2 regions of the Polaromonas sp. P1_F4 genome follow, and region 2 is predicted to be linked to the other one. Evidence: predicted binding sites of a transcription regulator. Region 2 holds the regulator's gene; the other holds the start of a gene.
The links. Region 2 encodes NrdR, which represses ribonucleotide reductase genes. Its sites were predicted from a motif close to CACNANATNTNGTG; they were not measured.
Positions count from the first base shown of each region.

Region 1: the regulator NrdR is predicted to act here: its motif matches at 1,482-1,495, upstream of AC1DYQ_RS14005 (ribonucleoside-diphosphate reductase subunit alpha).

Region 1 covers NZ_JBFUBP010000006.1:162,046-165,457, reverse strand. The annotation lists gene AC1DYQ_RS14015 (sigma-54-dependent transcriptional regulator) at 1-637, shown strand, start outside; gene ampD (1,6-anhydro-N-acetylmuramyl-L-alanine amidase AmpD) at 624-1,223, shown strand; gene AC1DYQ_RS14005 (ribonucleoside-diphosphate reductase subunit alpha) at 1,667-3,412, shown strand, end outside.
Region 2 covers NZ_JBFUBP010000001.1:376,453-379,864, forward strand. The annotation lists gene pilV (type IV pilus modification protein PilV) at 1-568, opposite strand, end outside; gene AC1DYQ_RS01850 (GspH/FimT family pseudopilin) at 582-1,163, opposite strand; gene nrdR (transcriptional regulator NrdR) at 1,248-1,697, opposite strand; gene glyA (serine hydroxymethyltransferase) at 1,798-3,042, opposite strand; ZMP/ZTP riboswitch at 3,079-3,208, opposite strand; gene AC1DYQ_RS01865 (lytic transglycosylase domain-containing protein) at 3,348-3,412, opposite strand, start outside.

The DNA of each region.
Region 1 (3,412 bases), on a different contig from region 2:
GGCCATGCAATCCAAACTTCTGCGCGCCATCCAGGAACGCACCGTCAGGCCGCTGGGTTCGCCGCAGGAGGACACCGTTGACGTGCGCATCGTCAGCGCAACGCACAAAAACCTGGCAGCGGAAGCCCAGGAAGGGACATTCCGCCAGGATCTTTATTACCGGCTCAACGTGATTGAAATTGCCGTGCCGGCCCTGCGCGAACGCAGGGAAGATTTGCCAGCACTCTGCACTGCCCTGCTGTCAAGAATCTGCCAGGAGTCCGGGTTCAAGATGCCCGAGTTGACCGACGCCGTGATGGAGCAGTTGCAGTCCAGGCCATTTAACGGCAATGTCAGGGAGCTGGAAAACATCCTGCACCGGGCCGTGGCGCTCGGCGAAGGAAGCGCGCTGCATTTTGATGCGCCGGCCGAAGAACATGTCACCGTCCCGGAAAACCTGCAGGATTATCTGGACGGGCAGGAGCGAAACATCCTGACCAAGGTTTTGCTGGAGACCGGCTTCAATCGTACCGCTGCCGCCGCGAGGCTGGGTTTGAGCCTGCGGCAGATCCGCTACCGCATTGCACGCCTGAATATCACCACGCCGGGCAATGACGACCTGGCCGACGGACTTGACCCTGCCGATGACCCCGCCTGAAAGCCCCAATGCCCTTCCCCGGCCTTTGTGGCAAAACGGCTGGTACCGCTATGCACGCCCACTGGCTTCGCCCAACTTTGGTCCACGCCCCCCCGATGCGCAGATTGACCTGATCGTCATCCACTCCATCAGCCTGCCGCCAGGTGAGTTCGGCAATGACAACGTGCAGCGCCTTTTCACCAACCAGCTCGACTGGGAGGCACACGCTTACTTTCAGGGCATTCGCGGCCTGCAGGTTTCATCGCATTTTTTTATCGCCCGAACCGGCGCATTGTGGCAGTTTGTGAGCTGTGACGACCGCGCCTGGCATGCCGGGGAATCCAGCTACCGCGGGCGCACCAACTGCAACGACGATTCCATCGGCATCGAGCTGGAAGGCCTTGAGGGAGATACCTTTGAAGCATCCCAGTATGAAACCCTGACCGGGCTGTGCGCCTCGCTTCTGCAGCACTATCCCATTGAGCACATCGCCGGGCACGAGCACATTGCACCCGGCCGCAAGCAGGACCCAGGCACTGGCTTCAACTGGCCTCTGCTGCAAAACTCGCTGTCGTCACCGGCTAGGTGTTTTCCCGAAATCATGTGACTGGTGCACCTGCACGCACTCACCATTGCGGTGCGCCTTGCGGTTGAAATTTCTGGTTATTTTTACCGCGCCCGCAGTGACCGGCGCTCCCAACCCAAAGCCCGCGAATGACCGTGCCACAACGTTGCATCAGCTTCGCAAGCCTGATGGCATCAGGCTTTCCGCGAGGTTGAGCGGGCCGCCATCAAGCACTGATCGAGGCGTCTGGAATGGGGCCTAAAAAGCCACAAAACGTAACGGTGCATTCAGTCAGCGATACACTACCTGTAGTGGCTTGTATTCCCTCCATACCCTAGGTATAGTGTCTAAGCCCTAATTCAGTTTGATGTAATTCGGGTCAGGAAATGAAGGAGCAGGTTGATAGGCCTGTGCAATACCTCAATATATCCAGAGACCCCGAACAGCACATCAAACCACCCATAAAACAAAGCAAAGAGGAAGTCATGCAAACTGCACAACACGCGGTGCCCGTCACGTCGAGCGTTCTGGCAAGCAACCCGGCAACCGGCGATACCAACGCGCAAAGCAACCCGCTCGCCCATTACCAGATCATCCGCCGCAATGGCGGCGTGGTGCCGTTCGAACCCAACAAGATCGCCGTGGCCATGATGAAGGCTTTCCTGGCCGTGCATGGCACGCAGGGTGCGGCTTCGGCCAGCGTCCGCGAAACCGTTGACGGCCTGACCCAGGCGGTCATCCGCGCCCTGATGCGTTCGCGCCCAGGCGGCGGAACCTTTCATATAGAAGACGTTCAGGATCAGGTCGAGCTGGGCCTGATGCGCGGCGGCCACCATGAAATCGCCCGCGCTTACGTGCTGTACCGCGAGAAGCGCACGCAAGAGCGCGCACGCCAGCCGCAAACCCAGGCACCTGCGGCGCCCCTGATCCATGTGACCGACCGCGGCAACCGCGTCGCGCTGGACATCCGCAACCTGCAGGCTCTGATTGAAGCGTCTTGCGCCAACCTGGGCGCAGATATCAAGCCCGACCCCATCGTTGCCGAGACCATGCGCAACCTCTATGACGGTGTGCCCATTGATGAAGTCTACAAGGCGTCCATCCTGGCAGCGCGCACCCTGATCGAGAAAGACCCTGACTACACCTACGCCACCGCACGCCTGCTGATGCACACCATCCGCCGCGAAGTGCTGGGTGAAGAAGTCAGTCAGGAAGACATGGCGATTCGCTACGCCGAGTATTTCCCGCAGTTCATCGCCAAGGGCGTACAAAACGAGCTGCTCGACGAAAAGCTCCAGCAGTTCGACCTGGCCCGCCTGGGCGCCGCGCTCAAGCCCGAACGCGACCTGAAATTCGACTACCTCGGCCTGCAAACCCTGTTTGACCGCTACTTCCTGCACGTGCGCAAACAGCGCATCGAGCTACCACAGGCTTTCTTCATGCGGGTGGCCATGGGCCTGTCGCTCAACGAGATCAACCGCGAAGAACGCGCGATCGAGTTCTATGAAATCCTCTCGTCCTTCGACTTCATGTCGAGCACGCCCACCCTGTTCAATGCCGGCACGCTGCGCTCGCAGCTGTCGTCGTGCTACCTGACGACCGTCGCCGACGACCTGGGCGGCATTTACGACGCCATCAAGGAAAACGCGCTGCTGTCCAAATTTGCCGGCGGCCTGGGCAATGACTGGACGCCTGTGCGCGCCCTGGGCGCCCATATCAAGGGCACCAACGGCGAATCGCAAGGCGTCGTGCCTTTCCTCAAAGTCGTCAACGACACCGCCGTGGCGGTCAACCAGGGCGGCAAGCGCAAGGGCGCCGTCTGCGCCTACCTGGAAACATGGCACCTGGATATTGAAGAGTTCCTGGAACTGCGCAAGAACACCGGCGACGACCGCCGCCGTACGCACGACATGAACACCGCCAACTGGATTCCCGATCTCTTCATGCGTCGCGTGATGGAAAAGGGCAGCTGGACGCTGTTCTCACCGTCCGACACGCCCGACCTGCACGACAAGTTCGGCAAGGATTTCGAAAAAATCTACACCGCCTACGAAGCCAAGGCCGAGCGCGGCGAAATCAAGCCATCCCGCAAGCTGCAGGCCACCGACATGTGGCGCAAGATGCTGTCGATGCTGTTTGAAACCGGCCACCCCTGGATCACGTTCAAGGATGCCTGCAACGTGCGCTCGCCGCAGCAGCACACCGGCGTCGTGCACTCGTCCAACCTGTGC
Region 2 (3,412 bases):
ACCGGACCCCTGCAGGCACTGCTGCCGCTGCCGGGCAACAATTTCGCCAGGCGATGCCGCTGGTTGTGCTGGTACAAGCGGTGGACGATTGAAGGACGCCTGAGGCGTTAACAAACTCCTTGTCCATGTACATGGCTGTAACGATAAAGCCGGTATTGCTGGCACCCTCAAGATTGACGGCGCCTCCGGGAAGGGCTGCTTGCGCTTTTGCCAGCCACGATGCCAAGTCGTCACCGGCAATCTGCGCTGTTGTGCAGGCAGCGCCCGAGGTGCGGCAGTTATTGCTGGTGATGTTCGCCGCCTTGGCGGTTGTGTAGTTGGCCGTGTAGGTGTAGTAGTTATTGGTGGCGCCAAGAGGGTTCGCCCTGATGCGCTCGGCGATGTCGCCGGTCAGCTCGGCAATTCGGTGTATTGCCCAGGAGGATTTTTGGTAGGCCAGCGCATTCGCCTGCAAACTGGCCATACCTAACAAGCCCAGCGACAAGACCAGAATCGAGACGAGGGCCTCAATCAGTGTGGCGCCGCGCTCGTGACGATGGAATAACTGGATTTTTTGTTTCTGTTTCATGGTGAGGTCATGGTCAAAATGCATCACATTGGTTGGCGGAAAATGGGATAACCCGGACGCGTCCTGGCTTGCTTATGCAAACAGATCTTCCATACTTGAATTCGTATTCGGTGTCTGATGCCGCCACGGCGTGGATATCGAAACGGTGAGCAGTTTGCGACATACCCACCGCGCCAAACTTGATGTTTCCAACACCTGCGGGCCTGACGAAAGCAGTTTCGATCCCATTTACATCCATCGCAGGTACGGTTTTGAGCAGGATGTCACCGGCGTTTCGGGTATCGCTACCATCTACGTCCACGAACACCTGGATTTCGTATTCATTCCAGAGTTGGGAAGAGGCACAGGTATTGGCGCCGTTACTTTTTGGGCAAATGATCACCGATTGATTCCGTACAAGGGCTTCACTGCGAGCGTAGTTAATCAGCCCTACAAATCCGTTGACGTTGGAGGACAGCCGGTTGCTAACAATGAACGACCTCAGGTTTGGCAGCGCCACGGCCATTAAAACGCCCAGAACGGTCACGGTGATCAATAGTTCGATCAACGTGAAACCCTTTTGAAGGCGATCAGTGCGCAATGTGTGAAGACTCATTTACGCAGTGTAAGCAAGCCCTACACAAAGAACGCTGCCGCCCATCGCGACCAGTGCGCCACCTGTCGGCGCCAGGGTTTTCCCTTAGCGCCGGACCTCGTCCACCAGCGTCTTGAACTCGTCAATATCCTCAAAGCTGCGGTAGACGCTCGCAAAGCGGACATAGGCGACCTTGTCGAGCTTGCGGAGTTCACGCATGACGAGCTCGCCGATGCGGTTGGACGGCACTTCGCGCAGCCCCAGGCTCAGGAGCTTTTCCTCGATGCGTTCAACCGCCGAATCGACCTGCTCGGTGCTGACGGGCCGCTTGCGCAGCGCCAGGTTCAGGGACGCCAGGACTTTGCTGCGCTTGTACTCGATGCGCCTGCCGTCCTTCTTGACGATAGACGGGAAGGTGACATCGGGCCGCTCATAGGTTGTGAAGCGCTTTTCACACGCACCGCACTGGCGGCGGCGGCGTATGAATTCGGCGTCTTCGCCCACCCGCGTTTCCACGACCTGGGTTTCAAGGTGGCCGCAGAACGGGCATTTCATGAGAGGTAGCCCGAATTTGAAGGTATAAATTGGCCTCCAGCCCAATCAGGACGAGCGCAAGCAGCTATCAAAATCATAGTGCCTGCGCTGTCCGTCATGATCAGCGGTAGACCGGGAAACGGCTGGTCAGGGCGTGGACCTTGGCTCGCACCGCTTCAATGTTGGCCGCGTCGCGCGGGTTGTCGAGCACGTCGGCGATCAGGTTGGCCGTGGCGCGGGCTTCTTCGTCCTTGAAGCCGCGGGTCGTCATGGCCGGGGTGCCGATGCGCACGCCGCTGGTGACCATCGGCTTTTCCGGATCGTTCGGGATGGCGTTCTTGTTGATCGTCATGTGGGCGCTGCCCAGCACGGCTTCGGCTTCCTTGCCTGTGATGCCCTTGGCGCGCAGGTCGACCAGCATGACGTGGCTCTCGGTGCGGCCGCTGACGATGCGCAGGCCGCGCTGGGTCAGGGTGTCGGCCACAATCTGCGCGTTCTTCACGACCTGCTGCTGGTAGGCCTTGAACTCGGGCGCCATGGCTTCCTTGAAGGCCACGGCCTTGGCGGCGATCACGTGCATCAGCGGGCCGCCCTGCAGGCCGGGGAAGATGGCGCTGTTGATGGCTTTTTCGTGCTCGGCCTTCATCAGGATGATGCCGCCGCGCGGGCCGCGCAGGCTCTTGTGTGTAGTCGACGTCACGATGTCGGCATGCGGCACCGGGTTGGGGTACACGCCCGCAGCCACCAGGCCGGCGTAGTGGGCGATGTCGACCATGAAGATCGCGCCAACGGCCTTGGCCACCTTGGCGAAGCGCTCAAAATCAATGCGCAGGCTGTAAGCGGAAGCGCCTGCGATGATCAGCTTGGGCTTGGTCTCGTGGGCCTTGCGCTCCATCGCGTCGTAGTCGATCTCTTCCTTGTCGTTGAGGCCGTAAGAGACGACGTTGAACCACTTGCCGCTCATATTCAGGGCCATGCCGTGCGTCAGGTGGCCGCCTTCGGCCAGGCTCATGCCCATGATGGTGTCGCCGGGCTTGAGGAAAGCCAGAAACACGGCCTCATTGGCTGAAGCACCGCAATGCGGCTGCACGTTGGCGGCCTCGGCGCCGAAGATGGTTTTGATGCGGTCGATGGCCAGCTGCTCCGCCACGTCAACGTGCTCGCAGCCGCCGTAGTAGCGGCGGCCGGGGTAGCCTTCGGCGTATTTGTTGGTGAGCTGCGAGCCCTGCGCGGCCATGACGGCGGGCGAGGCGTAGTTTTCGCTGGCAATCAGCTCGATGTGGTGCTCTTGCCGGGCGTTTTCAGCCTGGATGGCGGCGAAGATTTCGGGATCGGTTTGTTCGACCAGGATGTTGCGGTGGTACATGGCAGTCCTTAAAGACGTGGTCCCTGCTATTGAAACAAGGGCTGCCCAGGCGAACGGCTGAACGCTTCGGCCCAACGGCTTTCAGCGGTGCGCTTCCCAGTGGTGTCCCACGTCAGCTCCAATGGTTGCGAAAACCTTGAGCCTATCGCCAGTCGCGCACCTCGCTAGTGTAACTGAGCGCGACCAAAACCTGCCGCCTCCGGGGTTCTTCACCTGCAGCCCGAAAAGCAAAAAGCCGGGGCGCTGGCAGCGGCCCGGCTTTTTGGCAGTGCATGGGGTGAAAAGGCCCCCACAAAGCGGCCGAATCAGGACTGGTTCAGCAGCGCCACCTTGTCAGGCGTCTTGCCTTCAGCGTCGGGTGTGGCCGGCA